3 regions of the Pseudomonas sp. ATCC 13867 genome follow, and region 3 is predicted to be linked to each of the others. Evidence: predicted binding sites of a transcription regulator. Region 3 holds the regulator's gene; each other region holds the start of a gene.

Region 1 (9,499 bases), 2.7 Mb from region 3:
CCAGGTCGCCGTGCAGATAGATGATGCCGCGTCCGCCGGTCGCCGAGGCAATCTTCCGTCCGAGGTCGTACATGGCCTCTTCGCCCTCGGCGAACAGATTCAGTTCAGGCATGGACTGTGCTCCTCGAGCAACTGACGAACGGCAGGGATCAGATCGGTGGCGGCCAGCCCCCTGCCCTGCGGACCGAGCGACTCGCCGGCGCGGGCGTGGAGCCAGACGGCCAGGCAGGCCGCATCGAAACAGGGCATCCCCTGCGCCAGCAACGCGCCGAGTATGCCGCAGAGCACGTCGCCCAGCCCGGCGCCGGCCATGATCGGATGGCCGTGACTGCACAGCGCCAGCCGTCCATCCGGAGCGGCGATCAGGCTGCCGACACCCTTGAGCACCACAACCGCCTGGTACCGTTGCGCCAGCGCGTGGGCCGCGCTCGGCCGGTCGGCCTGAACGTCGGCCGTGGAGACGCCCAGCAATCGTGCCGCTTCGGCGGGATGCGGGGTCATCACCCAGTCGCCGGACGGGCGCGAAACCAGGCCCTCCGCCAACAGGTTGAGCGCATCGGCGTCCCAAACCTGGGTACGCTCCAGGCTGGCCGCCGCGCTGACCAGTACACGCCCCCAGGCCTCACGCCCCACACCCGGCCCCACCACCAGCACGCTGGCCCGCTCGGCCACGCGCAACAGTTCGGCGGACGAGGAAACGCCACGCGCCATCAGCTCCGGGCAGCGGGCCAGGGCACCGACGACGTGCGGCGCGCGGGTCGCCAGCGATACCAGTCCGGCGCCGCAACGCAGCGCGCTTTCGGCGGCCAGCAGCACCGCGCCACCCATGCCGGTATCGCCGCCGATCACCAGCGCGTGGCCGAACAGGCCCTTGTGCGCGGCCTTCGGGCGCGCGGCCAGGCGAGCCAAGGATGCGGGAGCGAGACGACGGGCAACGCAGTCGTCGGGAATCAGCGCCGGATCGGCATCCAGAGCGTCGAACACCCGCTCGCCGCACTGGTCCGGCCCGTTCGCGGTGAACAGCCCCAGCTTGAGGCCGATGAAGGTCACGGTCAGGTCCGCACGAACGGCGCAACCCAGCACCTGGCCGGTGTCCGCGCTCAGGCCGGAGGGGATGTCCACGCTCAGCACCGGCAGGCCGCTGGCGTTGATCGCGGCGATGGCCGAGGCATAAGGCTCGCGCACCGCACCGCCCAGACCGGTGCCGAGCAACGCATCGACCAGCACCCCACGCAGCTCCGCGCGGTCACTCCAGGCTTCGATATCCACACCCGCCGCCCGCGCCTCGCCGTGGGCGGACGCCGCGTCGCCGGACAACCGCGCGGCATCCCCCACCGCCAGCACCCGCGCGCGCCAGCCGGCACGCAGGGCCAGGGCGGCGATCAGGTAGCCGTCGCCGGCGTTGTTACCGTGGCCGGCGAGCACGCTGATCTCGCCCGCGTCCGGCCAGTGCCGGCGCAGGGCACGCCAGGCGGCGTGGGCCGCACGACGCATCAGTTCGAAGCCGGGCGTGCCGGCGGCGATCAGGCGCGCGTCGAGGTCGCGTACCTGCTGGGCGCTGTAGAGGTTAAGGGGCAGATCGTCGTGGGCAGTCATCGCTGTTCCGGGCGGCAGATTGTGTCGCCTTGGCGTACGGACGGGCCGACGCCGGCAAGGTCTGGCAGAATTATACCCACCCGGACTTCCGTTTCTCGCCTTCCATGCACGATTCGACACTCGACTACACCGACCTCGCCCGTTCCATCAAGGAGTGGGGGCGCGAACTCGGCTTCCAGCAGGTCGGCATCGCCGGGCTCGACCTGGAGCAGCACGGCGAGCACCTGCAACGCTGGCTGGAAGCGGGCTACCACGGCGAGATGGACTACATGGGCGCCCACGGCAGCAAGCGCTGGCGGCCGGACGAACTGGTGCCCGGCACGCTGCGGGTGGTCTCGCTGCGCATGGACTACCTGCCCGGCGACACCCGCATGGCACAGGTGCTGGGCAACCCGGAGAAAGCCTACGTCTCGCGCTACGCCCTGGGCCGCGACTATCACAAGCTGATCCGCAAGCGCCTGCAGCAACTGGCCGAGCGCATCCAGCAGCAGGTCGGGCCGTTCGGCTTCCGCGCCTTCGTCGACAGCGCGCCGGTACTGGAGAAGGCCATCGCCGAGCAGTCGGGCCTCGGCTGGATCGGCAAGAACACCCTGGTGCTCAACCGCAAGGCCGGCAGCTACTTCTTCCTCGGCGAGCTGTTCACCGACCTGCCGCTGCCGGTGGACGAGTCCCACGGCACGGAGCACTGCGGGCGCTGCTCGGCCTGCCTGGACATCTGCCCCACCGCCGCCTTCGTCGCCCCCTACGTGCTGGACGCGCGGCGTTGCATTTCCTACCTGACCATCGAGCTGAAAGGCCCGATTCCCGAGGACCTGCGCCCGCTGATCGGCAACCGCGTGTTCGGCTGCGACGATTGCCAGATGGTCTGCCCGTGGAACCGCTTCGCCCGCGCCACCGACCAGGGCGACTTCCAGCCCCGGCACAGCCTGGACAACGCGGCGCTGGCGGAACTGTTCCTGTGGACGGAGGAGGAGTTTCTCAGCCGCACCGAAGGCTCGCCGCTGCGGCGCGCCGGTTATGAGCGCTGGCTGAGGAACCTGGCCGTGGGCCTGGGCAATGCGCCGTCCACCATCCCGGTGATCGAGGCGCTGAAGGCGCGCCGGGCGTTCCCGTCGGAACTGGTGCGCGAGCATGTGGAGTGGGCACTGGGCCGGCATCAGGCCTGAAAGGTATTTGTAGGAGCGAGCTTGCTCGCGAACAGCTTCGCAGCAGGGGTTTGTTCGCGAGCAAGCTCGCTCCTACGAAGAGCTGCCGGCTTACACCTTGATGAAATGCTCACGGTAGTAGCGCAGCTCGGCGATGGACTCGCGGATGTCGTCCAGGGCCAGGTGGGTGTTGCCTTTCTTGAAGCCGTCACGCAACTGCGGGGCCCAGCGCGCGACCAGTTCCTTGAGGGTGGAGACATCCAGGTTGCGGTAGTGGAAGTAGCCTTCCAGCTTCGGCATGTGCCGATAGAGGAAGCGGCGGTCCTGGCAGATGCTGTTGCCGCAGATCGGCGAGCTGCGCTTGGGCACCCACTTTTCCAGGAAGGCGATGGTCATGGCTTCGGCCTCGGCGGCGGAAATGGTGCTTTCGCGCACCCGCTGGGTCAGGCCGGACTGGCCGTGCTGGCGGGTGTTCCACTCGTCCATGCCGGCGAGCAGTTCTTCGCTCTGGTGCACCGCGATCACCGGGCCTTCCTCGAGGATATTGAGGTCGCTGTCGGTGACGATGGTCGCCATCTCGATGATGACGTCCTTGTCCGGGTCCAGACCGGTCATTTCCAGGTCGATCCAGATCAGGTTCTGTGGGTTCTGCATGATGGGGCTCCTCAGCTCAGCCCTCTAGTTTAGCGGGAAGCGGGCATACGCATGCTAAACTCCGCGGCGATTTTCCCTGTGGATACCCTATGGCCAAGCGTCACCTCACCCGCCGGCAGAGCTGGCGGATCGAAAAAGTCCAGGAAGAGCGTGCTGCCCGCGCGGCGAAGCGCGAATCGCGCGCCCTGGAAGAGCTGGAAGGCGGCGACCTCGGCCCGGAGCAGACCGGCCAGGTAATCGCCCACTTCGGGGTGCAGGTGGAAGTCGAGGCGCAGGAAGGCGACCACGCCGGCGAAGTGTTCCGCTGCCACCTGCGCGCCAACCTGCCGCCACTGGTGACCGGCGACCAGGTGGTCTGGCGCCCCGGCAACCAGGGCATCGGCGTGATCGTCGCGCAGTTGCCGCGCACCTCCGAGCTGCGCCGCCCGGACATGCGCGGCGTGCTCAAGCCGGTGGCGGCCAACGTCGACCGCATCGTGATCGTCTTCGCCCCACGCCCGGAACCCCACGCCAACCTGATCGACCGCTACCTGGTGGCCGCCGAGCACGCCGGCATCAAGCCGCTGCTGCTGCTGAACAAGGCCGACCTGATCGATGAGGAGAACGCTCCGTTCCTCGACTCGCTGCTGGGCACCTACCGCGAACTCGGCTACCCGCTGCTGGAGGTCTCGGCCTTCAACGGCCTGGCCCTGGACGCCCTGCGCGCCGCGCTGAACGAGCACGTCAGCGTGTTCGTCGGCCAGTCGGGCGTTGGCAAGTCATCGCTGGTGAACGCGCTGCTGCCAGGCGTCGACACCCGCGTCGGCGACCTCTCGGAAGTCACCGGCAAGGGCACCCACACCACCACCACCGCACGGCTGTTCCACTTCCCCGCCGGCGGCGACCTGATCGATTCGCCCGGCATCCGCGAGTTCGGCCTGGGCCATGTGAGCCGTGACGACGTGGAAGCCGGCTTCATCGAGTTCCACGACCTGCTCGGCCACTGCCGCTTCCGCGACTGCAAGCACGACCGCGAGCCGGGCTGCGCGCTGCTCAAGGCGCTGGAAGAGGGGCGTGTCTCGCCGCAACGGATGTCCAGCTACCGACACATCCTCGCCAGCCTGCCGGAAGACGAATATTGATCGGCGGGCCTTGCCCAAAGCGCCGACGCTGCCCGTACCTGTAGGAGCGAGCTCGCTCGCGAACAGTCCCTTGCGATGCGGTTCGCGAGCAAGCTCGCTCCTACGAAGAGTCCCATGATTCAGTCACAAAGAAGAAGGCCAGCTTTTCAGCTGGCCTTCGCGTTTCTCACTACTGCTTGTTCAGCTCATCGAGCTTCAGCGTGCCACCGTCGTCGAAAAGGTTGAGCTTCTGCTCGAGCTGGTCCGGCGGTAGCGGGTCGCCCTGCCCGGCCGCCGGCTGGGCCGGAGCGGCATTGGGTGCAGCCGAGCCTGGAGCCACCGGCGACGCGCCATCGGCCGGCTTCTCGGCCCCGCCGTCCTGGCCTTCGATGGCCCGCTGGGCCTTCTTGGTCAGGACGATGATGTCGATGCGGCGATTCACCGGGTTGAGCGGCTGGTCGCGATCGAACAGCGCCGAGGAGGCATAGCCCACCACGCGGGCGATCTGGTCCTCCGGATAACCGCCGGCCTCCAGCGCGCGCCGCGCGGCGTTGGCGCGGTTGGCGGAGAGCTCCCAGTTGCCGAACTCGCCATTGCCCGCATAGGGCTTGGCATCGGTATGGCCGCTGATGCTGATCTTGTTCGGTACCTGCTTGATGGTCTCCGCCAGCGCCAGCAGGATGTCCTCGAAGTACGGCTGCAGCCGCGCGCTGCCCAGGTCGAACATCGGTCGGTTGTCGGAATCGACGATCTGGATGCGCAGGCCGTCCTGGGTGATCTCGAACAGGATCTGGTCCTTGAAGCGCTTGAGCGTGGGGTTCTCGTCGACCTTGTTCTGCAGCTCCTGCAGCAACAGTTCCAGGCGCTCGCGCTCGATCTTCTCGGCAAGATTTTCCGCCTGCTCGGCGTTGACCGTGGTCCCGTCCTGCGGGCTGACGCGGGTTTCGTCCGCCTCGGGCTGCGCCTGGATCTGCGGGTTCAGGGTCTTGTCCGGCGCGGGCGTCGGCGTGCCACCCAGGTCGATGACGTAGGGGCTGGCGCTTTCGGTGAAACCGATGGGGTCCTGGAAGTAGCCGGAGATGGCCTTCTTCTGCTCCGGCGTGGCCGACGACAACAGCCAGAGCACCAGGAAGAACGCCATCATGGCGGTGGCGAAGTCGGCGAAGGCGATCTTCCACGAGCCCCCGTGATGACCCGCGGCGTAGCGCTTGACCCGCTTGACGATGATCGGCTGGTTGTTATCCATGCGTCAGGCGACCTGTCAGCGACCGCGAACGGCCTGTTCAAGCTCGGTGAAGCTCGGGCGGTGCGCCGGCAGCAGGACCTTGCGGCCGAACTCCACGGCCAGCGACGGCGGCATGCCCGAGGCCGAGGCGACCAGGCAGGCCTTGATGGCTTCGTAGAGGTTCAGCTCTTCCTTGGCGTCGTGCTCCAGGGCGTTGGACAGCGGGCCGACGAAACCGTAGGCGGCGAGAATACCGAGGAAGGTGCCCACCAGCGCGGCGGCCACGTGGTGACCGATCTCCGCCTGGCTGCCCTGCCCGAGCAGCGCCATCGTGATCACGATGCCGAGCACCGCGGCGACGATACCGAATCCCGGCAGGGCATCGGCCACGCGGGTCACCGCGTGGGCGGGGTGGTCGAGGTCTTCCTTGAGGCTGCCCAGCTCCATGTCGAACAGGCCTTCCAGCTCGTGGGGCGCCATGTTGCCGGAGGACATGATGCGCAGGTAATCGCAGATGTACGCGGTCATGCGTTCATCCTTGAGCACCGCCGGGTACTTGCTGAAGATCGGGCTGGCATCCGGATCCTCGACGTCCGCCTCGATCGCCATCATGCCCTCGCGGCGGCTCTTGTTGAGTACCTCGTAGAGCATGCCCAGCACTTCCAGGTAGAAGGTGTGGGTGAAGCGGTTGCTGAACATCTTCGGCGCCTTCTTGAGCACCGTCATGAAGGTGTTGCCGGGGTTCGCCTGCAGGAAGGCGCCCAGCGCCGCACCACCGATGATCAGCAGTTCGAACGGCTGGATGATGGCCGCGATCTTGCCGCCAGAGAGCATGTATCCGCCGAGCACACTGCCCAGGATGACGATGATGCCGATGATTTTTGACATGGGGACCGGACTGAAACTGTGAACAGAAAGGGAGGCACTTTTCCTGCCTCCCTGTTGTTATCGGAGAATTCGGGCAAGACTATAGGCCGAAAACACTAAAAACCAGTTCGGCGCCTCACGCATGCCCACCACCGTGCCCAACCCAGAGCGTCTCGCGGCCTGGCTCTCCCTGCTGGAAGAGCTGCCTTTGCCCGTCCCCCAGGAGCAGCGCGACGCCATTCGCCGGGCGCTGGATGACAGCCACCGCTCGATCCGCGACATCGCCGACCTGTTGCAGGACTGCCCGACCCTGGCCCTGGCCATCCTGCGCGAGGCCAACCGCGCCGAGAGCGCCCGCGACAATCCGGCGGAAAGCCTGGAAGTCGCCCTCAACCGCCTGGGCCTGGCGCGGGTCACCCAGTTGCTCGAACACCTGCCGAGCCAGCCCGAGGCGCAGATGCCCCGCGCCCTCAGCCAGCTCCTGCTGATCAGCCGCCATGCCATGCAGCAGGCCAGCGGTCTGTTCGCCAACCGCCTGGCGCGACTCTGGCAGGAAATCCACTGGGGCAGCCTGTTCGCCCTGGCGCCGCTGTGGGCACTGGCCACCGCGCGGCCGGACCTGCTGGAAACCTGGCAGCGCCAGGTCTGCGGACTCGGACGCAGCAGCTCCGACGTCGAACAGGAGCTGCTGGGCATGCGTCTGTTGCCACTGTGCCGGGCGCTCGCCGAACGCTGGCGGCTGCCCGAATGGATCGGCCAGGGCTTCATCCTGCTCAACGATGACCGCCGCCTGCTGGTGCGCGCCCTGCATGTGGCGCACACCGAGCCCGAGCCGCTGGGCCAGCAGCGACGCCTGGACGCCGATCCGGAACTGGCCCGCTGGCTGACCCGCCCGGCCAACACCATCCTGCTGGCCAACAGCCTGGCGATGGCCGCGCACCAGTCCTGGGGCGGACCGCACATGCTGCGCTGGCAACGCCTGACCGCGCTCTACCTGCAGATGCCGCTGGCCGAACTGCAGCAGCAGGTTCACGGCCTCGCGGCGCAAAGCGCGCGACGCCACGCCCGACCGCAGCTCTGGCATCCGGCGCAAGCGCTGCTCTGGCCCTGGGACAGCCAACGCTGGCTCGGCCCCCCTGCAGCGAGCGCGCCCACGCCACCGGATACGCTCGGCGAGTGGCGCCAGCACTGCGCGCGCCTGCTGCAGAATCCCTCGCCGTTCGGCAACGCCATGCAGTTGCTCGACACCGCCAGCGCCGCCCTCCAGGCCGGCGGCCTGCAACGCGGCCTGATCCTGCTCGCCGACCGCGGCCAGGCGTGGCTGCAAACCCGCCACCACTTCGGCCTGCCGGAGCAGGCCGGCGAGTTGAAACTGGAAGTCGCGGCCAGCGCCCTGCTGCGCAAGCTGATGCAACAGCCGGCGCAACTGCGCCTGAGCCCGGCGAACATGGCCGACTTCTCCGCCGTGCTGCCCGGCGCGCTGAAGGCGCTGCTGCCCAGCGAACACCTGCTGCTGCGCTCGCTCGGCAACGGCAGCCGGGTCATCATGCTGCTGGCCGCCGACCGCAACGGCCAGCCGCTGGGCGACCTGCACGCTCAGGCCTTCGGCCGCACCGCGCAGTGCATCGAGCAGGCCGTGCGGCAAATGTCCCGCAGCGCATCCTGAGCCGCGCGGCGATCGCCGGGATTTCCGGTACACTGCGTCCCCCTTTAGACTATCGCCCCTCAACGGCAGCCCAGGGCCGCCAGCTCACGCCGCCGCGTCCACCCTCGCGGCGGGCCGTCCGCCGTACCGGGAGACTTCGACATGTCCGCCTTCTCCGCACTGCCCCTGGTGATCGAACCGGCCGACCTCGCCAGCCGCCTCGACGCCGCCGAACTGATCCTGGTCGACCTGACCAGTGCCGCGCGCTACGCCGAAGGCCACATTCCCGGCGCCCGTTTCATCGCTCCGGCGCGCACCCAGCTGGGCGGGCCGGCACCGGGCCTGCTGCCGGCCAAGGCCGACCTGGAAGCGCTGTTCGGCGAACTGGGCCACAACCCCGACGCCGTCTACGTGGTCTACGACGACGAGGGCGGCGGCTGGGCCGGCCGCTTCATCTGGCTACTGGATGTGATCGGCCACCACCACTACCACTACGTCGACGGCGGCCTGCATGCCTGGCTGGCCGATGGCCTGCCGCTGAGCCAGGACGTCCCGGCGCCGGCCGGCGACCCGCTGCCGCTGACCCTGCACGACGAGCCCACCGCCACCCGCGAATACCTGCAGAGCCGCCTGGGCGCCGCCGACCTGGCCATCTGGGACGCGCGCAACCCCAGCGAATACAGCGGCCAGAAAGTCCTCGCCGCCAAGGGCGGACACGTTCCGGGCGCGGTCAACTTCGAATGGACCGCCGGCATGGACCCGGCCCGCGCCCTGCGCATCCGAACCGATATGCCGCAGATTCTGCAGAACCTGGGCATCACCAAGGACAAGGAAGTGATCACCCACTGCCAGACCCATCACCGCTCCGGCTTCACCTACCTGGTGGCCAAGGCCCTCGGCTATCCGCGGGTCAAGGGCTACGCCGGCTCCTGGTCGGAATGGGGCAACCACCCCGACACCCCTGTAGAGGTTTAAGGAATGTCGTTCAAAGATCGTCTGTTCATCCTCGCCCAGTACCTGCTGCCGCACCACCTGCTGTCGCGCCTGATCGGCTGCGCCGCCGAATGCCGCGCGCCCTGGTTCAAGGACCGCCTGATCCCCTGGTTCGCCCGCCGCTACCAGGTGGACATGCGCGAGGCCCAGGTCGAGGACCTGCGCGCCTATGAGCACTTCAATGCCTTCTTCACCCGCGTCCTGAAAGACGGCGCCCGTCCGCTGGACGAGAGCGAAGGCAGCGTGCTGAGCCCCGCCGACGGTGCCATCAGCC
Region 2 (9,499 bases), 1.1 Mb from region 3:
ACGGGGTGAATGACCTTTGTCGATTCAGCTTGAATTAAGTCCTTCACCTTAGTCTGAGGACGATGCTATTTCAGACGAGGTGTTTGCCCATGAAACCGCTGATCATCCTCACCGCCGCCACCGCGCTGCTGCTTGGCGCCGCCACGGCGATGGCCCACGACGTTGGACCGGACGAGGCGCTGCGTCTGCGCGATGCCGGCACCATCCGCGATTTCGAAGCGCTCAACCAGACCGCGCTGGGCAAGCATCCGGGCGGAACGGTGTACGATAGCGAGCTTGAGCTGGAACATGGCCGCTACCTCTACAAGGTCGATATCAAGGACGCCCAGGGCGTGAAATGGGATGTCGAACTCGATGCGGTGAGCGGTGCAGTCATCAAGGATCGCCAGGACGACTGATGAAGATCGATTTGCCGCGCGTGGCCCTGCTGGCCGTTGCGCTCGCCCTGTCGGCCGGCGCCGCGCAGGCCCATGACCTGAGCCAGGACGAGGCCCTGCGGCTGAGCCGTGAGGGCGTGATCCGCCCGTTCGAGGAAATCCTGCCCATCGCCCAGGCCCGCTATCCCGGTTCGAAGTTGCTGGAGGCGGAGCTGGAGAAGGAACACGACGCCTATGTCTACGAGGTGGAGTTGCTCACCGTCGATGGCGTGGTGCGCGAACTGGAACTGGATGCCCGCGACGGTCGCATCCTCAAGGATAAGGAAGACGACTGATGCGCCTGCTGCTGGTGGAAGACCACGTCCCCCTGGCCGATGAACTGCTGGCCGCCCTGACGCGCCAGGGCTATGCCGTCGACTGGCTGGCCGACGGCCGCGATGCCGCCGTGCAGGGCGCCAGCGAGCCCTATGACCTGATCGTTCTCGACCTCGGCCTGCCGGGGCGTCCAGGACTGGATGTGCTGCGCGAATGGCGCGGCATGGGGCTGGCAACGCCAGTGCTGATCCTCACCGCGCGCGGTTCCTGGGCCGAGCGCATCGACGGCTTGAAGGCTGGCGCCGACGACTACCTCACCAAGCCATTCCATCCCGAAGAGCTACTGCTGCGCATCCAGGCGCTGCTGCGCCGTGCCCGTGGCCTGGCCAACCAGAGCCAGCTGGAGGTGGCGGGGCTGAGCCTGGACGAGGCGCGGCAGTGCGTGCAGCAGGGCGGCAAGGACGTCGATCTGACTTCCGCCGAGTTCCGCCTGCTGCGCTACTTCATGCTGCATCCCGGGCAGTTGCTGTCGAAGTCCCACCTCGCGGAGCACCTCTATGACGGCGAGACGGAGCGCGACTCCAACGTCATCGAGGTGCATATCAACCACCTGCGCCGCAAGCTGGGCCGCGAGATCATCGAGACCCGCCGTGGGCAGGGTTACCGCTTCACCGGCAATGCCGGCGGAGCCGCCCGTTGATGTCGATCCAGCGCCGGCTCGGCCTCGGGCTCGGCGTGGTGCTGGTGGTGATCGGCCTGGCGCTGGCGCAGACCGGGCTCTGGCTGTTCGACCAGGGGTTGCGCCGCTATCTCGCCAACGGCCTGCAGGATGAGGCGGAAAGCCTGCTGGTGGGCATCATGCGCGGCCCGGCCGGGCTGCAACTGGACAGCCAGCGGGTGGATGCCGTCTACGAGCGGCTGTTCTCCGGACGCTATTTCGTCATCCGCTTCGATGACGTCACCTGGCGCTCCCGTTCCCTGTGGGACCGCGAGCTGGATCTGCCGTCGCACAAGGGCCTGGCCCGTGACCTGGAAAAGGGCCCGGAGGGGCAGCGCCTGCTGGTCTATCGCGGCGACTACAAGCGCTATGGCAAGAAACTGAGGATTGTCGTGGCGCAGGATTACACGCCGATCCTCAAGAGCTTCAATCGCCTGCGCAACATCGGCCTGGGCGCCGGCGGGGTGGCGTTGTTGCTGATCCTGGTCTTCCAGGGCTTCGCCGTGCGTCGTGCGCTGCGTCCGCTGGAACGGGTGCGCCAGCAGATCGCGCAGTTGCAGGAGGGGCGGCGCAGCCAGTTGGACCGCCAGGTACCGCAGGAGCTGGAACCGCTGGTGGATCAGGTCAACCACCTGTTGCAGCACACCGAGGATACCCTGCGCCGCTCGCGCAACGCGCTGGGTAACCTCGGCCATGCCTTGAAAACGCCGTTGGCGGTCCTGATCAGCCTTGCCGATCGCGCCGAACTGCATGAGCACCCGGAGTTGCGCCGTGTGCTGCAGGAGCAGTTGGAACAGATCGAGCAGCGCCTGGCCCGCGAGCTGGGGCGGGCGCGTCTGGTGGGAGAAGCGCTGCCCGGCGCGCATTTCGACTGCGATGCCGAACTGCCCAGCCTGTGCGAGATGCTGCGGCTGATTCATGGCGAGCACCTGCGGATCGACTGGAACGCGACGCCCGGCCTGCGGCTGCCGTTCGACCGTGAGGACCTGCTGGAGATGCTGGGCAACCTGCTGGACAACGCCTGCAAGTGGGCGGACGGCCAGGTGCGGCTGACAGTGGAGAAGGGCGCCGGTCGCTATCTTCTGAGCGTGGATGATGATGGCCCTGGCATCGCCGAGGAGCAGCGTGACAGCGTACTGGAGCGTGGCACGCGGCTGGACGAGCAGGTTGCGGGGCATGGCCTGGGCTTGGGCATCGCGCGGGATATCGCGGCGGCGTGTGGCGGTGGCCTGAGGCTGGAGGCGAGCGAGTTGGGTGGATTGCGCGTGGTGATCGAGTTGCCGCGTCGGGTGGCGTGATTCCGGTTTTTGTAGGAGAGGACTCTGTCCGCGATGGGTGCCGTGCGGTTCGCGAGCAAGGACTGGGCGTCCCCCTCGGTCCTACGAAGAGCGCGCCGAGTTTCCCCTGTAGGAGCGAGCTTGCTCGCGAACCAGCCCGAACGTCGCCGTCTGAACCATGTCCCGGCTGCGCCGGGGTTTCGCGGAGAAGCTCCGCTCCTACGAAAGCGACTCTGGCGTCAAACCCGGAACTGATCCATCAATCCCTGCTGATGGTTCGCCAACTGGTTCAGCGACTGGCTGACCTGCGCCGATTCCTGCGCCTGGCTGGACAGCGATTCGGTCACGTCGCGAATGCCCGCCACGTTGCGGTTGATCTCCTCGGCCACCGCGCTCTGTTCCTCGGCGGCGCTGGCGATCTGCAGGTTCATGTCGGTGATCACGCTGACCGCCTCGCCGATGCGCTGGAGCGCGGCCACGGCCTGCTCGACCTGCGAAACGCTGTCCTGCGCCTGGCGATGACTGTTGTTCATCGCGCCGACCACGTCGCGGGTGCCGCTCTGCAAGCCTTCGATCACCTGGCGGATTTCCTCCACCGAATCCTGTGTGCGCCGGGCGAGGTTGCGTACTTCGTCGGCGACCACCGCGAAACCACGCCCGGCTTCACCCGCGCGAGCCGCTTCGATGGCCGCATTGAGCGCCAGCAGGTTGGTCTGCTCGGCGATGCCACGGATCACGTCCAGCACCGAGCCGATCTGCTCGCTGCTCGCCGCCAACCCTTCGACCTGATTCATGGCGCTGCTCATGTCGCTGGCCAGTTCGTCGATCATGCGCGTGGTGTTGTCGATCACGCTGAGGCCATCGCGGGTCGCGCCATCGGCGCCACGGGCGGCCTCGGCGGCCATCGCCGCGCTGTTGGCGACGTCATGGGCGGTGGCGCTCATCTCTTGCGAGGCGGTGGCGACCTGGTCGACTTCGCGGAACTGCTGCTGCATGCCGGCGCTGGTCTGGCTGGCGATCTCCGAGGATTGGTCGGCGGTGGCGCGGGCGTCCTGCACGGAGGATTTCACGTCGCGGATGATCGGTTGCAGCTTGTCGAGGAAGCGGTTGAACCAGCCGGCCAGCTCGCCCAGTTCATCCTTGCCCGAATAGTTCAGGCGCGTGGTCAGGTCGCCTTCGCCGCTGGCGATATTGCGCAGCATGGCGGCGACGTTGAGGATCGGCCGGGTCACGCCACGGGCGGTGAGCCACATGGCGAACAGGCCGATGAGCACCGCGATCAGGCCGAAGCCGAGCTGGGAGAGGGTGCCCTGCGTGCGCTGCTCGTCGAGCTGCTGTTGCAGGGCGATGGCCGGGCCGAGCAGGGTCTGCTGCGGCACTTCGAGCAGGACACCCCAGGGCTTGGAGCCGGGAATCGGTTGCAGCGGCTCGATGACCCGCAACTGATCGTCCTGGCGCAGCACCTGCTTGCGGTTGGCGGCGATGGACTGCAGCAGCTGCGCCCCTTGCTCCGGATAGATCTCCTGCAATTTCTTGCCCAGCCGGCTGGCGTCGGCGCTGTGTCCGGCGAGCAGGCCGGCGGCGCTGACAATGCTGACCTTGCCCTGGCCGTCGTACAGTTCCTGGCTACCCTGGCGGCTGATCTCCTGCAGCTTGTCCAGGCCGATGTCCAGACCCATCACGCCGACGATCCTGCCGTCCAGCTCCAAGGGGAAGGCGATGCTGGTCATCAGTACCTGGCGGTCGCCGACCTCGTCGAAATAGGGATCGAGCACGCAGGCTTGGCCACTGGTCTTGGGGCAGGTGAACCACGCGTTGTAGGCCGCGCCGCTTGGGCCGGGGGTGGTGTCGGCGAGCATGTCTTCGTTCATCGACTCGGATTCGAGCTTGCCTGGCGTGGACTGTGACCAGTAAAGCGAGAAGCGTCCGGCGTCGTTGCTGCCCAGCTCGGCCTGGCCGGCGAACAGCGTGTCCTTGCCGTCCAGGGCGTTGGGTTCGAAGGTGACGTAGAGCCCGAGCAGTTCGGGGTTGCCTTCCAGGGCGGTTTTTACCTGGCGGGTGAGGTCTTCGCGCAGGTCGTAGGCGTCGAGGAAGCGCTTTTGCGCCTGGTCGCGCAGGAACAGCACTTGCCGGGAGAAGCCTTTGCCGTACTGGTAGGCGTCCATGATGTAGCGCTGGATGCGCATGGCCTGGACTTCGCCGCGCGATTGCAGGCGTGCCTGGGCGGCTTCGTCGAGCATGCGGGTGCTGGATTCCTTGACCAGCGCGGTGCTGTACTGGGTGCGGAACACGGAAAGGCCGGACAACAGCGATACCACGCCAAGCAGGCAGAGACCGGCGAGCAGCGTGATCTTCCATTGGATGGAAAGGCGGCGGAGAAGCATGGTTATGTCCTTGAGCAGGAAACCTTGGGGCTACCGGGTTATCGGCATTTTCGGCCCCGTCTTGATCGATAACAGGATGAAACGCCAGAAAACAGGCGATTCTGGTGTGCCCAGTCGAAGGGCAGCGGTTTTTCAGCAAAAAGCGTGCTCAGCAAGGCGAAAATCCTGTCGGGAATGCGTCGTTCGTGGCATGAAAGACCTTGATTCGACTGGCTTTTTGACAGGCCGGATGGGGTTCGGCAGAGTACGCGCCTTTTGCCCGCCCTGAGACGGGCGGACTTGGCTGTGGAGGAGTGATGAGATGAATGCGGTGCTGATCGCCGTTGGCTTGATGCTGGTGCTGAGCCTGTGCCGCGTGCATGTGGTGGTGGCGCTGATCGCCGGCGCGGTAGCGGGCGGGTTGCTCGGTGGCCTGGGCATGGAGGGGACGCTCAAGGCGTTCAACGCCGGCCTGGGTGGTGGCGCGACGGTAGCGCTGTCCTACGCGATGCTGGGGGCATTCGCGGTGGCCATCGCGCGCTCCGGCATGGCCCATGCGCTCGCCGACCGCGTGCTGGCGCTGCTTGGGCGGCACGAAGACACGGCTCCCGCCGGCTTCAAATGGTTGCTGATCGGACTTCTGCTGCTGGTGGCGATCTCCTCGCAGAACCTGCTGCCGATCCACATCGCCTTCATTCCGCTGCTGGTGCCGCCGCTGCTCTACGTGCTGACTCGCCTGCAGATCGACCGCCGGCTGATCGCCTGCGTGATCACCTTCGGCCTGATCACGCCCTACATGTTCCTGCCGGTGGGGTTCGGCAACATCTTCCTCAACGAGATCCTGCTGGCCAACGTCGCGCGCAGCGGTGTGGATGTCAGTGGCGTGGACGTCAGCCGGGCCATGCTCATCCCGGCGCTGGGCATGGTTTGCGGCCTGCTGATCGCGGTGCTGTTCAGTTACCGGCGCCCGCGCGGCTATGACCTGGAGCGCATCGAGCAGGCCGAGCGGGTGGGCACGCCCTACAGCCCGATGAGCCTGGCGGTGGCCGGGGTGGCGGTGGTGGCGGCATTCGTCATCCAGCTGTGGCTGGACTCGATGATCCTCGGCGCGCTGGTGGGTTTCCTGGTGTTTTCCCTGTCCGGCGTGGTGCGCTGGAAAGAGGCGGACGACCTGTTCACCGAGGGCATGAAAATGATGGCGATGATCGGTTTCATCATGATCGCCGCCGCCGGTTTCGCCGAGGTGATGAAGGCGAGCGGGCAGGTCTCCACCCTGGTGGAAGCAGCGGCCGCCTGGATCGGCCATAGCAAGGCCTGGGGTGCGTTCCTCATGCTGCTGGTGGGGCTGCTGGTGACGATGGGGATCGGTTCGTCCTTCTCCACGGTGCCGATCATCGCGGCCATCTTCGTCCCGCTGGCGGTGCAACTGGGCTTCAGCCCGCTGGCCATCGTCAGTATCGTCGGCACGGCCGGCGCCCTGGGGGATGCGGGATCGCCAGCGTCGGACTCCACCCTGGGGCCCACCTCCGGCCTCAACGTGGACGGGCAGCACAATCACATCTGGGACACCGTAGTGCCGACCTTCCTGCACTACAACCTGCCGCTGCTGGCCTTCGGCTGGGTAGCGGCGATGGTGCTGTAAGAGCGGCGGCGCACCGCAGAAAGTTGCACTCGGCAGGCCAACTGCTGACTAATGAGCAGGTTTCCCCCCTTCCTCCGGACCTGCTCATGCTCGAATCTAAACTGGAATACCGGACGTTCCTGCTTCTCCTGGCGGTGGTCACCATCGCCTTCGCCTGGCTGCTGTTGCCGTTCTATGGCGCGGTGTTCTGGGGCACCATCCTGGCGATCATCTTCGCCCCGCTGCAGCGCCGCCTGCGGGTGCGCCTGCATGGGCGCAACAACCTCGCGGCGCTGATCTCGCTGACGATCTGCCTGCTGATCGTGATCCTGCCGATGACCTTCATCGCCGGTGCGCTGGTGCAGGAGGGCGCCACTGTGTACCAGCGCCTGAAGTCGGGCGAACTGAACTTCGTCACCTATTTCCAGCAGGTCATGGCCGCGCTGCCGGATTGGGTGCACCCGTGGCTGGAGCGTTTCGACCTGACGGACCTTTCCAGCCTGCAGGAGAAGCTGTCCGCGGGAGCGATGCAGGCGAGTCAACTGGTCGCCACCAAGGCTTTCAGCATCGGCCAGAACACCTTCGAATTCGTCATCAGCTTCGGCATCATGCTCTACCTGCTGTTCTTCCTCCTGCGCGACGGCCCGGCGCTGGGGCGCCGCATCAAGCAGGCGGTGCCGCTGAGCGGTGAACACAAGCAGCACCTGTTCACCAAGTTCACCACGGTCATTCGCGCCACGGTGAAGGGCAACATCGCCGTGGCCGCGACCCAGGGTGCGCTGGGCGGGCTGATCTTCTGGTTCCTTGGTATTCAGGGCTCGCTGCTGTGGGGCACGCTGATGGCGTTCCTCTCGCTGTTGCCTGCCATCGGCGCGGGGCTGATCTGGGTGCCGGTGGCCGCCTACTTCCTGCTCACCGGGGCAATCTGGCAGGGCGTGGTGCTGACGCTGTTCTGCGTGCTGGTGATCGGCCTGGTGGACAACATCCTGCGCCCGATCCTGGTGGGCAAGGACACCAAGATGCCGGACTACGTGGTGCTGATTTCCACCCTTGGCGGCATGTCGCTGTTCGGGCTGAACGGTTTCGTCATCGGTCCGCTGATCGCGGCGCTGTTCATTGCGTCGTGGGATCTGTTCACTGGGCGCGAATTGAATGAGTCGAAGGCTGAGTAGGGGAGTGCATGGGGCGTATGACCGTCCGCGGTTATACGCCCTTCGTTCCCGTATCTGTTCAAGTAGAGTCGTGGAGGAGGCGTAGGTTCTTGTAGGAGCGAGCTTGCTCGCGAACCGCATAACGCCGTGCGTTCCTGAAATACCGTTCGCGAGCAAGGACTGGGCGTCCCCCTCGGTCCTACGAAAAGCGGTCTGCGGCTGAGTGAGTCCCGCCCAATAAAAACCCCGCCGAAGCGGGGTTTTTATTACCTGTCGACCTCAGCCGGCGATGGCTACCAGGCCGCTGTGCTGGAGGATGTCCAGCAGCGGCTGCGGGTACACGCCGAGGAAGAAGGCGAGCAGGGCGATGGCCACCAGCATGATGCCGCCGGCGCGCTGGGCCCAGTCCAGGGGGGCGTCGTGGCGCTTCATGTTCGGTTCGACCAGGAACATGGTCACCATGACGCGCAGGTAGTAGTACAGGCCGATGGCGCTGCCCAGTACCAGAGCGCCGACCAGCCACCACAGGTGGGACTCGACGCCGGTGGCGACGATGTAGAACTTGCCGATGAAGCCGGCGGTCAGCGGGATGCCGGCCAGGGACAGCATCATCACGGTCATCACCGCGGTCAGCACCGGACGGCGCCAGAACAGGCCGCGGTACTCGAACAGGGCGTCGGCGTCGCGGCCGCTGTACGGAGTGGACATCAGGGTGACCACGCCGAAGGCGCCCAGGGTGGTGACCACGTAGGTGGTCAGGTAGACGCCGACCGCTTCCACGGCCAGGCCCTTGCTCGCCACCAGGGCGATCAGCAGGTAGCCGAAGTGGGCGATCGAGGAGTAGCCGAGCAGGCGCTTGATGTTGCTCTGGGTCAGCGCCAGCAGGTTACCGATCAGGATCGAGGCGATGGCGATGACCGCGATGGCGTCATGCAGCAGGCCGTTGTTCAGGGCCGCCGGAGCGATCTGGAACAGGCGCAGCAGCACGGCGAACACGGCGACCTTGCTGGTGGTGGCGAGGAATGCGGCCACCGGGGCCGGGGCGCCTTCGTAGACGTCCGGGGTCCACAGGTGGAACGGTGCCAGCGACAGCTTGAAGCCCAGGCCGACCACCATCATGCCGACGCCGATGGACAGCAGTGGGCCGTGGCTGGTGCCCTCGGCCAGGGACGCGCCGATGGCCGAGAAGCCCAGGCTGCCGGATTCGGCGTAGAGCAGGGCCATGCCGAACAGCAGGAAGGCGGAGCCGGCGGCGGACAGTACGGTGTACTTGATGCCCGCTTCCAGGGTGCGCTTGTTGAAGAAGGCGTAGGCCACCATGCCGTAGACCGGCACCGACAGCAGTTCCAGGCCGATGAACAGGCCGGCCAGGTTCTGCGCGCTGACCAGCACCAGGCCGCCCGCGGTGGACAGCAGCAGGAGCAGGTAGAGCTCTTCGCGGTTGCCCGGGTAGCTCTCCATGTAGGCGTGGGCGAGCGTGGTGCAGGCCAGGGCGCCGATCAGGACCAGCGCCATGTAGAAGCAGGCGAAGTTGTCGATCACCATCAGCGGGGTGACTTCGATCGGGGTGACTTTCAGCACCGGCAGGATCGACAGCAGCGCCAGGTTCAGACCGATCACCGAGAGGGTGGCGGTCATCGAGTGGTTACGCTTCCAGGCCACGGCGAGCATCACCAC
Region 3 (9,499 bases):
GTTGCCCAGCATCACCATCAGGGTCGGCATGATCGCCAGGGTCAGCGGGACCTTGATGACGATCTTCGAGCCCTGACCCTTGGCCGAGTAGATGTTGATGATGCCGTTGAGCTGGGAAATCTTGGTCTTCACCACGTCCATACCGACACCACGGCCGGAGACGTCGGAGATCTCGGTCTTGGTCGAGAAGCCCGGGGCGAAGATCAGGTTGTAGCAGTCGGACTCGGACAGGCGATCGGCCGCATCCTTGTCCAGCAGGCCCTTCTCCACGGCCTTGGCGCGCAGCACGTCCGGGTCCATGCCTTTGCCGTCGTCGGAGATCGACAACAGGATGTGGTCGCCTTCCTGCTCGGCGGACAGCACCACCTTGCCCGAACGCGACTTGCCGGCGGCCTCGCGCTCGTCGGGGCCTTCGATGCCGTGGTCCACGGCGTTGCGCACCAGGTGCACCAACGGGTCGGCCAGGGCCTCGACCAGGTTCTTGTCGAGGTCGGTCTCTTCGCCGATCAGTTCCAGGTTGATCTCTTTCTTCAGGCTGCGAGCCAGGTCGCGGACCTGTCGCGGGAAGCGCCCGAAGACCTTCTTGATCGGCTGCATGCGGGTCTTCATGACCGCTGACTGCAAGTCAGCGGTGACCACATCGAGGTTGGAGACGGCCTTGGCCATCGCCTCGTCGCCGCTGTTGGCGCCCAGGCGCACCAGGCGGTTACGCACCAGCACCAGTTCGCCGACCATGTTCATGATCTCGTCCAGGCGCGCGGTGTCCACGCGCACGGTGGTTTCCGCTTCGTTGGCCGGTTTCTCTGCAGCGGCAGCGGCGGGCTTGGCCGCAGCAGGCTTGGCGGCAGCGGCCGGCGCCGGAGCGGCAGCGGGCTTGGGCGCAGGTGCAGCAGCCGCTTTGGGCTGTGCATTGGATGGTGCAGCTGCGACCGGCTCTTCCTTCGCGCCAGTGAACTGGCCCTTGCCGTGCAGCTCGTCGAGCAGCTTCTCGAATTCGTCGTCGGTGATGTTGTCGTCGCCACCGGCAGCCGGAGCTTCCTCGGGCTTGACCTCGGCAGCAGCAGCCTCGACGGGAGCAGCGGCTTCTTCCTTCGCGCCGGTGAACTGGCCCTTGCCGTGCAACTGGTCGAGCAGCGCTTCGAACTCGTCGTCGCTGATCTCGTCGCCAGCACCGGCGGCGGGCGCCTCGGCAACCGGTGCCGGAGCCGCGCTGACGGGTTCCTTGGCAGCAGCGCTGAACTGGCCCTTGCCGTGCAACTGGTCGAGCAGTGCTTCGAATTCGTCGTCGGTGATGTCGTCGCCACCGCTGCCAACCGGCGCAGCAGGCGCTTCTGCGGCAGGCTCGAGGGCATCCATCAGCTGTTCGAACTCGGCGTCGGTGATGTCGCCATACGCGGCCGCAGCGGCCGGGGCTTCTTCAACGACAGGCTCGGCAACGACCGCAGCGGGAGTTTCGGCGGGAGCGGCCCCCGGCTCGGCCAGGCGCGACAGCGCCGCCAGCAGCTCAGGCGTGGCCGGGGTCGGCTCTTGCGCATCGCGCACTTGCTGGAACATGACGTTGACGGTGTCCAGCGCCTGCAGGACCACATCCATCAGTTCGGCATCCACGCGACGCTCGCCCTTGCGCAGGATGTCGAACACGTTCTCGGCGATGTGGCAGCACTCCACCAGCGCGTTCAGCTGGAGAAAGCCCGCGCCGCCCTTGACGGTGTGGAACCCACGGAAAATCGCATTGAGCAGGTCCATATCATCGGGTCGGCTTTCCAGCTCGACCAGTTGCTCGGACAGTTGCTCGAGGATCTCGCCGGCCTCCACCAGGAAGTCCTGGAGGATCTCGTCATCGGCGTCGAAGCTCATTCGGTGCTCCCTCTACAGCGTCAGCGGACGCCTAAAAACCAAGGCTGGACAACAGATCGTCGACATCGTCCTGACCGGATACGACGTCCTTTCTTGTATCGGCAGCGATCTGCGGACCTTCACCCTTGGACGATCTTTCTTTTTCCACCGCGTCGCGCATGCCGTCGTGGTCGTGCTCGATGCCCGCGTAACGGTCCACCTGGCCGGCCATCCAGACCAGCTTGACCAGGTTCGCCTCGACCTCGGTGACCAGCCTGGTGACGCGCTTGATCACCTGCCCGGTGAGGTCCTGGAAGTCCTGTGCGAGGAGGATGTCGTTGAGGTGCGCGGAGAGCTTGCGGCTGTCCTGGGCGCTGATGTAGAGGAACTGCTCGACGCGCTTGGCCAGGTCGCGGAAGGCGTCGGGGCCCAGCTCGCGACGCATGAAGCGCGACCAGTCTTCCTGCAGCGCCTTGGCCTGGGTCTCGATGTGCATCACCACCGGGGTGCACTCTTCCACCAGGTCCATGGTGCGGTTGGCCGCTTTCTCGGTCATCGTCACCACGTAGGACAGGCGGTCGGTGGCGTCGGCGATCTGCGAGACTTCCTGGGCGCGCGGGGAACTGGGATCGATCTGGAAGTTGACGATGGCGTTGTGCAGCTCGCGGGTGAGCTTGCCGACTTCCTGGTAGAGCCCGCGATCGCGCGCCTGGTTGAGCTCGGAGATCAGTTGCACGGCGGTCTGCACATCACCCTGCTCCAGGCAATCGACCAATTCGCGCGCGTGTTTTTTCAGGGTCGACTCGAAGTCACCCGCGGATTCGTTGACGAGATCCATGACGCCCTCTTGATGCGAGGGGCTGTTGGTGTTTCGGCGCAAGCGGCGAAACATCAACAGACCCTACTAGCTGCCGACCCGCTCGAAAATCTTCTCGATCTTTTCTTTCAGCACCTGAGCGGTGAAAGGCTTGACCACATAGCCGTTGACCCCGGCCTGGGCCGCTTCGATGATCTGGTCGCGCTTGGCCTCGGCGGTGACCATCAGCACCGGCAGGTGCTTCAGGCGCTCGTCGGCGCGCACCGCGCGCAGCAGGTCGATGCCGGTCATGCCGGGCATGTTCCAGTCGGTGACGAGGAAGTCGAAATTGCCGCTGTGCAGCATCGGCAGCGCGGTGGTGCCGTCGTCGGCCTCCGCGGTGTTGGTGAACCCCAGGTCCCGCAGGAGGTTCTTGATGATGCGCCTCATCGTGGAAAAATCGTCCACGATGAGAATTTTCATATTCTTGTCCAAACCGACCTCCATCGATACCAGGCACGTCCTGGCGGGCGTACCGTCAATTCATTGAGCGGCGTGCGCTCATCCCGTGTGGGCGGCGTCAAAGGGACGGCGCCCAGGAGAAAACTCAAGACCTGAGGCTTTCTCGCAAGAAAAATCCGACGCGAAACTACCCGAAGCTCAGTGCGCTCGCCACTCCGCCAGGCGTGCCCGCAGGCGCGCGGCGCACTGGCTGTGCAACTGGCTGACCCGGGATTCGCTGACGCCCAGCACTTCGCCGATCTCCTTGAGGTTCAGTTCCTCGTCGTAGTACAGCGCCAGCACCAGCCGCTCGCGTTCGGGCAGCTTGGTGATGGCGTCGGCGAGCGCCGCCTGGAAGCGTTCGTCTTCCAGACCGTGGGCGGGCTCGTTGCCCTGGTGCGAAGCATCTTCGGCCAGGCCGCTGCCCTGCTCGCCGTCCTGCAGCAGATCGTCGAAGCTGTACAGCCGGCTGCCCTGGGTGTCGCTGAGGATGCCGTAATAATCTTCGAGACTCATATTGAGTTCGGCAGCAACTTCCTGATCTTTAGCGTCACGACCGGTTCTGGCCTCGACGGCGCGGATCGCATCACTGACCATGCGGGTGTTGCGATGCACCGAACGCGGGGCCCAGTCGCCCTTGCGCACCTCGTCGAGCATGGCGCCACGGATGCGGATGCCAGCATAGGTTTCGAAGCTCGCGCCCTTGCCGGCGTCGTATTTCTTCGAGGCTTCCAGCAGGCCGATCATGCCGGCCTGCATCAGGTCCTCCACCTGCACGCTGGCCGGCAGGCGGCCGAGCAGGTGGTAGGCGATACGCTTGACCAGCGGCGCGTACCGCTGGATCAGTTGGTCCTGGGAGTTCTGCGCCTGCGCCTTGCTGTACATACGCGCTCCGGAGGCCGTCATCATACGGCCGAACCCGTGGTCGGATGCTGCACCAGGCGTTCGACGAAGAACTCCAGGTGCCCTCGCGGATTGGCCGGCAGCGGCCAGCTGTCGACTTTCTGCGCTATCGCGCGGAAGGCCAGGGAAGCCTTGCTGCGCGGAAACGCCTCATACACCGAACGCTGCTTCTGCACCGCCTTGCGCACCGATTCGTCGTACGGGATGGCGCCCACGTACTGCAGCGCCACGTCGAGGAAGCGGTCGGTGACCTTGGTCAGCTTGGCGAACAGGTTGCGGCCCTCCTGGGGGCTGTGCGCCATGTTCGCCAGTACGCGGAAGCGGGTCATGCCGTAGTCGCGGTTGAGCAGCTTGATCAAAGCGTAGGCATCGGTGATGGAAGTGGGTTCATCACAGACGACCAGCAGCACTTCCTGCGCTGCGCGGACGAAGCTCACCACCGAGTCGCCGATGCCGGCGGCGGTGTCCACCACCAGCACGTCGATGTTGTCGCTGATGTCGCTGAAGGCCTGGATCAGGCCGGCGTGCTGCATCGGCGTGAGGTGCACCATGCTCTGCGTGCCGGAGGCCGCCGGGACGATGCGCACGCCGCCGGGGCCCTGGAGGATCACGTCGCGCAGGTCGCATTCGCCTTCGATGACGTCGGCCAGCGTGCGCTTGGGCGTCAGGCCCAGCAGCACGTCGACGTTGGCCAGGCCCAGGTCGGCGTCCAGCAGCATGACGCGACGGCCCAGATCGGCCAGCGCCAGCGACAGGTTCACCGACACATTGGTCTTGCCGACACCACCCTTGCCGCCGGTGACTGCGATTACCTGTACAGGATGCATGCCCATATCAATACCTTGTCTCGTCGTTCGACCGCCGCGCCCCCTGGCGCTGCGGCCCTGCCGGCCGCGGTGCTCTACCGCTTCCGGCGTTCGCGGATCGTCTCCCAGAGCATCCGCATCGCCGGGTGGCCCTGTCGGCCGCCCTTCGCCCCACCACGGGGCCGTTCAATTCGCTCAACCGGCGCAACGCACCGGCTGCTGGTACAGGCCGGCGAACATGTCGGCCATTGCATCCTCGCTCGGTTCTTCCGGCGCCTGCAGACTCACCGCGCGGCTGACCAACTGGTGACTGCGCGCCACCTGCAGATCATCCGGAATCCGCGGACCATCCGCCAGATAGGCTACCGGGAGACGCTGACCGATAGCCAGAGCCAGGGCTTCGCCGAGGCTGCCGGCTTCGTCCAGCTTGGTCAGGACGCACCCGGCCAGGCCGCACGAACGATAGTTCTGCCAGGCGGCCTTGAGCACCTGGCTCTGGCTGGTCGCGGCCAGCACGAGGTAATTCTTCACGTTCAGGCTCTGCGCGGCCAGCGCTTCGAGCTGCATGCGCAGCGCCGGATCGGTGGCGGGCAGGCCGGCGGTATCGATCAGCACCAGGCGCTTGCGCGCCAGCGGCGCCATCGCCTGGATCAGCGACTGGCCCGGATCGACCAGGGTCACCGGCACGTTGAGGATGCGGCCGAGGGTCTTGATCTGCTCCTGCGCGCCGATGCGGAAGCTGTCCATCGACACCAGGGCGATGCTCTGCGCGCCGTACTTCAGTACGTAGCGAGCGGCCAGCTTGGCCAGGGTGGTGGTCTTGCCCATGCCTGCCGGACCGACCAGCGCGACCACTCCGCCCTGCTCCAGCAGGTCGATTTCCGGGGTGCTGATCGAGCGTGCCAGGTGCGCCAGCAGCATGCGCCAGGCCTGTTTCGGCTCGGCGATGGAGGCCACTTTCTCCAGCAGGCTGCGCGACAGGTCCGCCGGCAGGCCCATGCGCTGCAGGCGACGCCACAGGTTGGCCTGCTTCGGACGCTGGTTCTGCAACTGGTTCCAGGCAATGGAGCCCAGTTGCACTTCGATCAGTTCACGCAGGCCGTTGAGCTCGAAGCGCATGGCGTCCAGCGCCTGTTGGCCGACGCTGGCGGCCGCCGGTGCGGTCATGGTTTCGGCGAGGGTTTCGGCAGCGCTGCGACGCGGCGCTTCGGCGCCGTACATTTGACGGTCCTTGCGCACGGCCTCGCTCATGCGAGCCGGCTCGCTCAGTTCGGCCTTGGCCTCGGCGATGCGCGCCTGGGTCTTGCGCAGTTCGGCTTCCAGCGCCGGGTTCGGCTTGCTCGCCGCCACCGGGGCCTGGTAGTCCAGCGCCGCGGTCAGCTCGACGCCGCCGGCGACACGGCGATTGCCGATGATCGCGGCGTCCGGGCCCAACTCGTCGCGGACCAGTTTCATGGCCTGACGCATATCGGCGGCGAAGAAGCGTTTTACCTGCATGGCCTGGGACCTCGATGCACTCTATCCAACTTCCGACTATTGCTGCCCAACGGTGGCAACGATAGTGACTTGTTTGTTGTCCGGGATTTCCTGGTAAGCCAGCACGTGCATGGTGGGGACCGCCATCCGCGCGAATCGGGACATCATTGCGCGGACCGGACCGGCCACCAGCAGGATCGCCGGCTTGCCGAGCATTTCCTGGCGCTGCGCCGCCTCGACCATCGAGCGTTGCAGCTTTTCGGCCATTCCGGGCTCCAGCAACATGCCGTCTTCGGAGCCCTGTCCGGCCTTCTGAAGACTATTGAGCAATATCTGTTCCAACCTGGGTTCCAGGGTAATCACAGGCAGCTCCGGCTCTAGTCCCACAATGGTTTGCACGATTGCGCGGGACAGCGCGACGCGAACCGCCGCCACCATCGCGGCGGGATCTTGACTCTTGGCGGCAACGTTGGCGATGGCCTCGGCGATGGTGCGGATGTCACGCACCGGCACCTGCTCCTGCAGCAGCGCCTGCAGGACCTTGAGCAGAGTCGACAGGGAAATCATCCCCGGCACCAGCTCTTCGGCGAGCTTGGGCGAAGTCTTGGCCAGCAGTTGCATCAGTTGCTGGACCTCCTCGTGGCCGAGCAGCTCGTGGGCGTGCTTGTGCAGCACCTGGTTGAGGTGGGTGGCGACCACGGTGCTGGCGTCCACCACGGTGTAGCCCAGGGACTGCGCCTGGTCGCGCTGGGACGGCTCGATCCACACCGCTTCAAGCCCGAATGCCGGGTCCTTGCCGGCAATACCGTTGAGGGTGCCGAACACCTGGCCAGGGTTGATCGCCAGCTCGCGGTCCGGGTAGATCTCGGCTTCGGCCACGCTCACGCCCATCAGCGTCAGGCGGTAGGCGTTGGGCAGCAGGTCGAGGTTGTCGCGGATGTGTACCGAGGGCATCAGGAAGCCCAGGTCCTGGGACAGCTTCTTGCGTACGCCCTTGATCCGCGCCAGCAACTGGCCGCCCTGGTTGCGGTCCACCAGCGGAATCAGGCGGTAACCGACCTCCAGGCCAACCATGTCCACCGGGGTCACGTCGTCCCAGCCCAGTTCCTTGGTTTCCTGGGCGCGCTGGGCCGGCAGCAGTTCCTGCTGGCGCTGGGTTTCCTGCTCGGCCTGCTGCGCCGCCTGGCGCTGGCGTTGCCAGATCAGGTACGCGCCGCCAGCAGCCAGACCGCCGAGACCAATGAAGGAAACGTGCGGCATGCCCGGCACCAGCCCCATCGCGATCAGGATCGCGGCGGAAATCGCCAGCGCCTTGGGCGAGGCGAACATCTGCCGGTTGACCTGCTGGCCCATGTCCTCGGCGCTGGAGACGCGGGTCACCATGATCGCCGCGGCAGTGGACAGCAGCAGCGACGGCAACTGCGCCACCAGGCCGTCACCGATGGTCAGCAGGGCGTAGACCTTGCCGGCGTCGCCGAAGCTCATCGAGTGCTGGAGCATGCCGATGGCGATGCCACCGATGAGGTTGATGAAGAGAATCAGCAGGCCGGCGACGGCGTCGCCACGGACGAACTTGCTGGCACCGTCCATCGAACCGTAGAAGTCCGCCTCCTGGGCCACCTCGGCGCGGCGCTTCTTGGCCTCCGCCTGCTCGATCAGGCCGGCGTTGAGGTCGGCGTCGATAGCCATCTGCTTGCCGGGCATGGCGTCGAGGGTGAAGCGCGCGCTCACCTCGGAGATACGCCCGGCGCCCTTGGTAACCACCACGAAGTTGATGATCATGAGGATCGCGAAGACCACGATGCCGACCACGTAGTTGCCGCCGATCACCACCTCGCCGAATGCCTGGATCACCTTGCCTGCGGCAGCGTGGCCGTCATGGCCGTGGAGCAGCACCACGCGGGTGGAAGCGACGTTCAGCGCCAGGCGCAACAGGGTTGCGACCAGCAGGATGGTCGGGAACACGGCGAAGTCCAGCGGCCGCAGCGCGTACACGCAGACCAGCAGGACCACGATGGACAGGGCGATGTTGAAGGTGAACAGCACGTCCAGCAGGAACGGCGGGATCGGCAGGGTCATCATGCCCAGCATGGCCAGCAGCAGCAGCGGCACGCCGAGATTGCCCCGGCCCAGGCCCGCCAGATTGCTGCGAACGTTGCTGATCAGTTGCGTGCGGTCCACCCTCGACTCCCCTGCCCTGCGGCGGGACTCGCGCCCGCCGGATCAAACTTTTGACGCCCAAGCGGGCGTTTGCAGAGGGTTTAGCAGGAAGCGTTCCAACTTTTTGAAAGCGCGCCGATTTCACATCGGCAGAACAGGCCGGGCGCCCTGCGATCGGCTCGCCCGGCCTGCGCAGTCAGCCCTATAGAGGGCGAATCAAGCCTTTCAGCACCTCCGTGAATGTGTCGATCTGCGCCGGAGTAAAGCGCGCAAAAGTCTTTGCCTGCTGCTCCTCGGCGATGTGCCACAACATCTCAGCCTGGTCAATGCCCGCCGGGGTTAGTCCGCAGCCATTCTCACTGACCTGCAACCAGCCCTTGCGCAATAGGTTTGACTGCGCCTCGTCGATTTCGCGCGACGGCATTGCCACCAGCGACTGGAGAGTCGGGACATCCACATTGGCGTCCTTCTCCAGCACCATGAGCATGCGAGCCTCGCTGGTTCGCAAGCCGCTCGCCATCTGCCGAGGCTGATAGTCAGCCTGATAGCAACGCAGAGCCTGGGTCATCAGATAGTAGAGGTTATGATTCAGGCGTCCCTGGAAAGTGGTACGCGGCACTCCCGCCCGGGTTTCCCGCAAACGCGGATGCGGCAGCACACTGGAATACACGCCCTGATGATAGAGCAGAGGTGAACGCCCCAAATCGTCGAATGCCAGTACACGACCGATGAGAATCCAGTGGTCGCCACCATCCACCCGCTGGTGCAGCTCGCATTGGAAGCGCGCCGCACAACCCGGCAATAGCGGCGCGCCGCCAACGCCTGTCTCGCAAGCCACCCCTGAAAACTTGTCTGCACAGGGTCTGGCAAACTGATTGGACAGGTCGATCTGGTCTGCCGCCAGTACGTTGACCGCATAGTGTGTGGCGCGCTCGAAAACCGCCAGGCTGGTCGAGCGCTTATCGATGCTCCACAGAACCAGCGGCGGATCGAGGGATACCGAGTTGAAGCTATTGGCGGT

Evidence for each region. The regulator FliA, encoded in region 3, starts transcription of late flagellar genes. The targets are predictions, from matches to a motif close to CTAAAGTTTNNNNNNNNNNNGCCGNTAA.
Region 1: motA (flagellar motor stator protein MotA) is a predicted target of FliA. The motif match lies at 6,666-6,693, and genes of this name have one in related genera.
Region 2: H681_RS13840 (methyl-accepting chemotaxis protein) is a predicted target of FliA. The motif match lies at 5,110-5,137, and genes of this name have one in related genera.

What each region holds. Positions count from the first base shown of each region.
Region 1 covers NC_020829.1:4,953,632-4,963,130, forward strand. Annotated here, with positions in the region: gene tsaE (tRNA (adenosine(37)-N6)-threonylcarbamoyltransferase complex ATPase subunit type 1 TsaE) at 1-112, opposite strand, end outside; gene H681_RS22270 (bifunctional ADP-dependent NAD(P)H-hydrate dehydratase/NAD(P)H-hydrate epimerase) at 100-1,596, opposite strand; gene queG (tRNA epoxyqueuosine(34) reductase QueG) at 1,701-2,762, shown strand; gene orn (oligoribonuclease) at 2,853-3,395, opposite strand; gene rsgA (small ribosomal subunit biogenesis GTPase RsgA) at 3,485-4,516, shown strand; gene motB (flagellar motor protein MotB) at 4,686-5,741, opposite strand; gene motA (flagellar motor stator protein MotA) at 5,757-6,608, opposite strand; gene H681_RS22300 (HDOD domain-containing protein) at 6,730-8,253, shown strand; gene rhdA (thiosulfate sulfurtransferase) at 8,395-9,207, shown strand; gene asd (archaetidylserine decarboxylase) at 9,211-9,499, shown strand, end outside.
Region 2 covers NC_020829.1:3,117,407-3,126,905, reverse strand. Annotated here, with positions in the region: gene H681_RS13860 (PepSY domain-containing protein) at 90-398, shown strand; gene H681_RS13855 (PepSY domain-containing protein) at 398-712, shown strand; gene H681_RS13850 (response regulator transcription factor) at 712-1,392, shown strand; gene H681_RS13845 (ATP-binding protein) at 1,389-2,708, shown strand; gene H681_RS13840 (methyl-accepting chemotaxis protein) at 2,927-5,071, opposite strand; gene H681_RS13835 (Na+/H+ antiporter family protein) at 5,373-6,692, shown strand; gene H681_RS13830 (AI-2E family transporter) at 6,779-7,843, shown strand; gene nuoN (NADH-quinone oxidoreductase subunit NuoN) at 8,102-9,499, opposite strand, start outside.
Region 3 covers NC_020829.1:1,978,118-1,987,616, reverse strand. Annotated here, with positions in the region: gene H681_RS09085 (chemotaxis protein CheA) at 1-1,857, opposite strand, end outside; gene H681_RS09080 (protein phosphatase CheZ) at 1,889-2,674, opposite strand; gene H681_RS09075 (chemotaxis response regulator CheY) at 2,741-3,115, opposite strand; gene fliA (RNA polymerase sigma factor FliA) at 3,293-4,042, opposite strand; gene fleN (flagellar synthesis regulator FleN) at 4,039-4,869, opposite strand; gene flhF (flagellar biosynthesis protein FlhF) at 5,038-6,339, opposite strand; gene flhA (flagellar biosynthesis protein FlhA) at 6,376-8,499, opposite strand; gene H681_RS09050 (p-hydroxyphenylacetate 3-hydroxylase reductase component) at 8,681-9,499, opposite strand, start outside.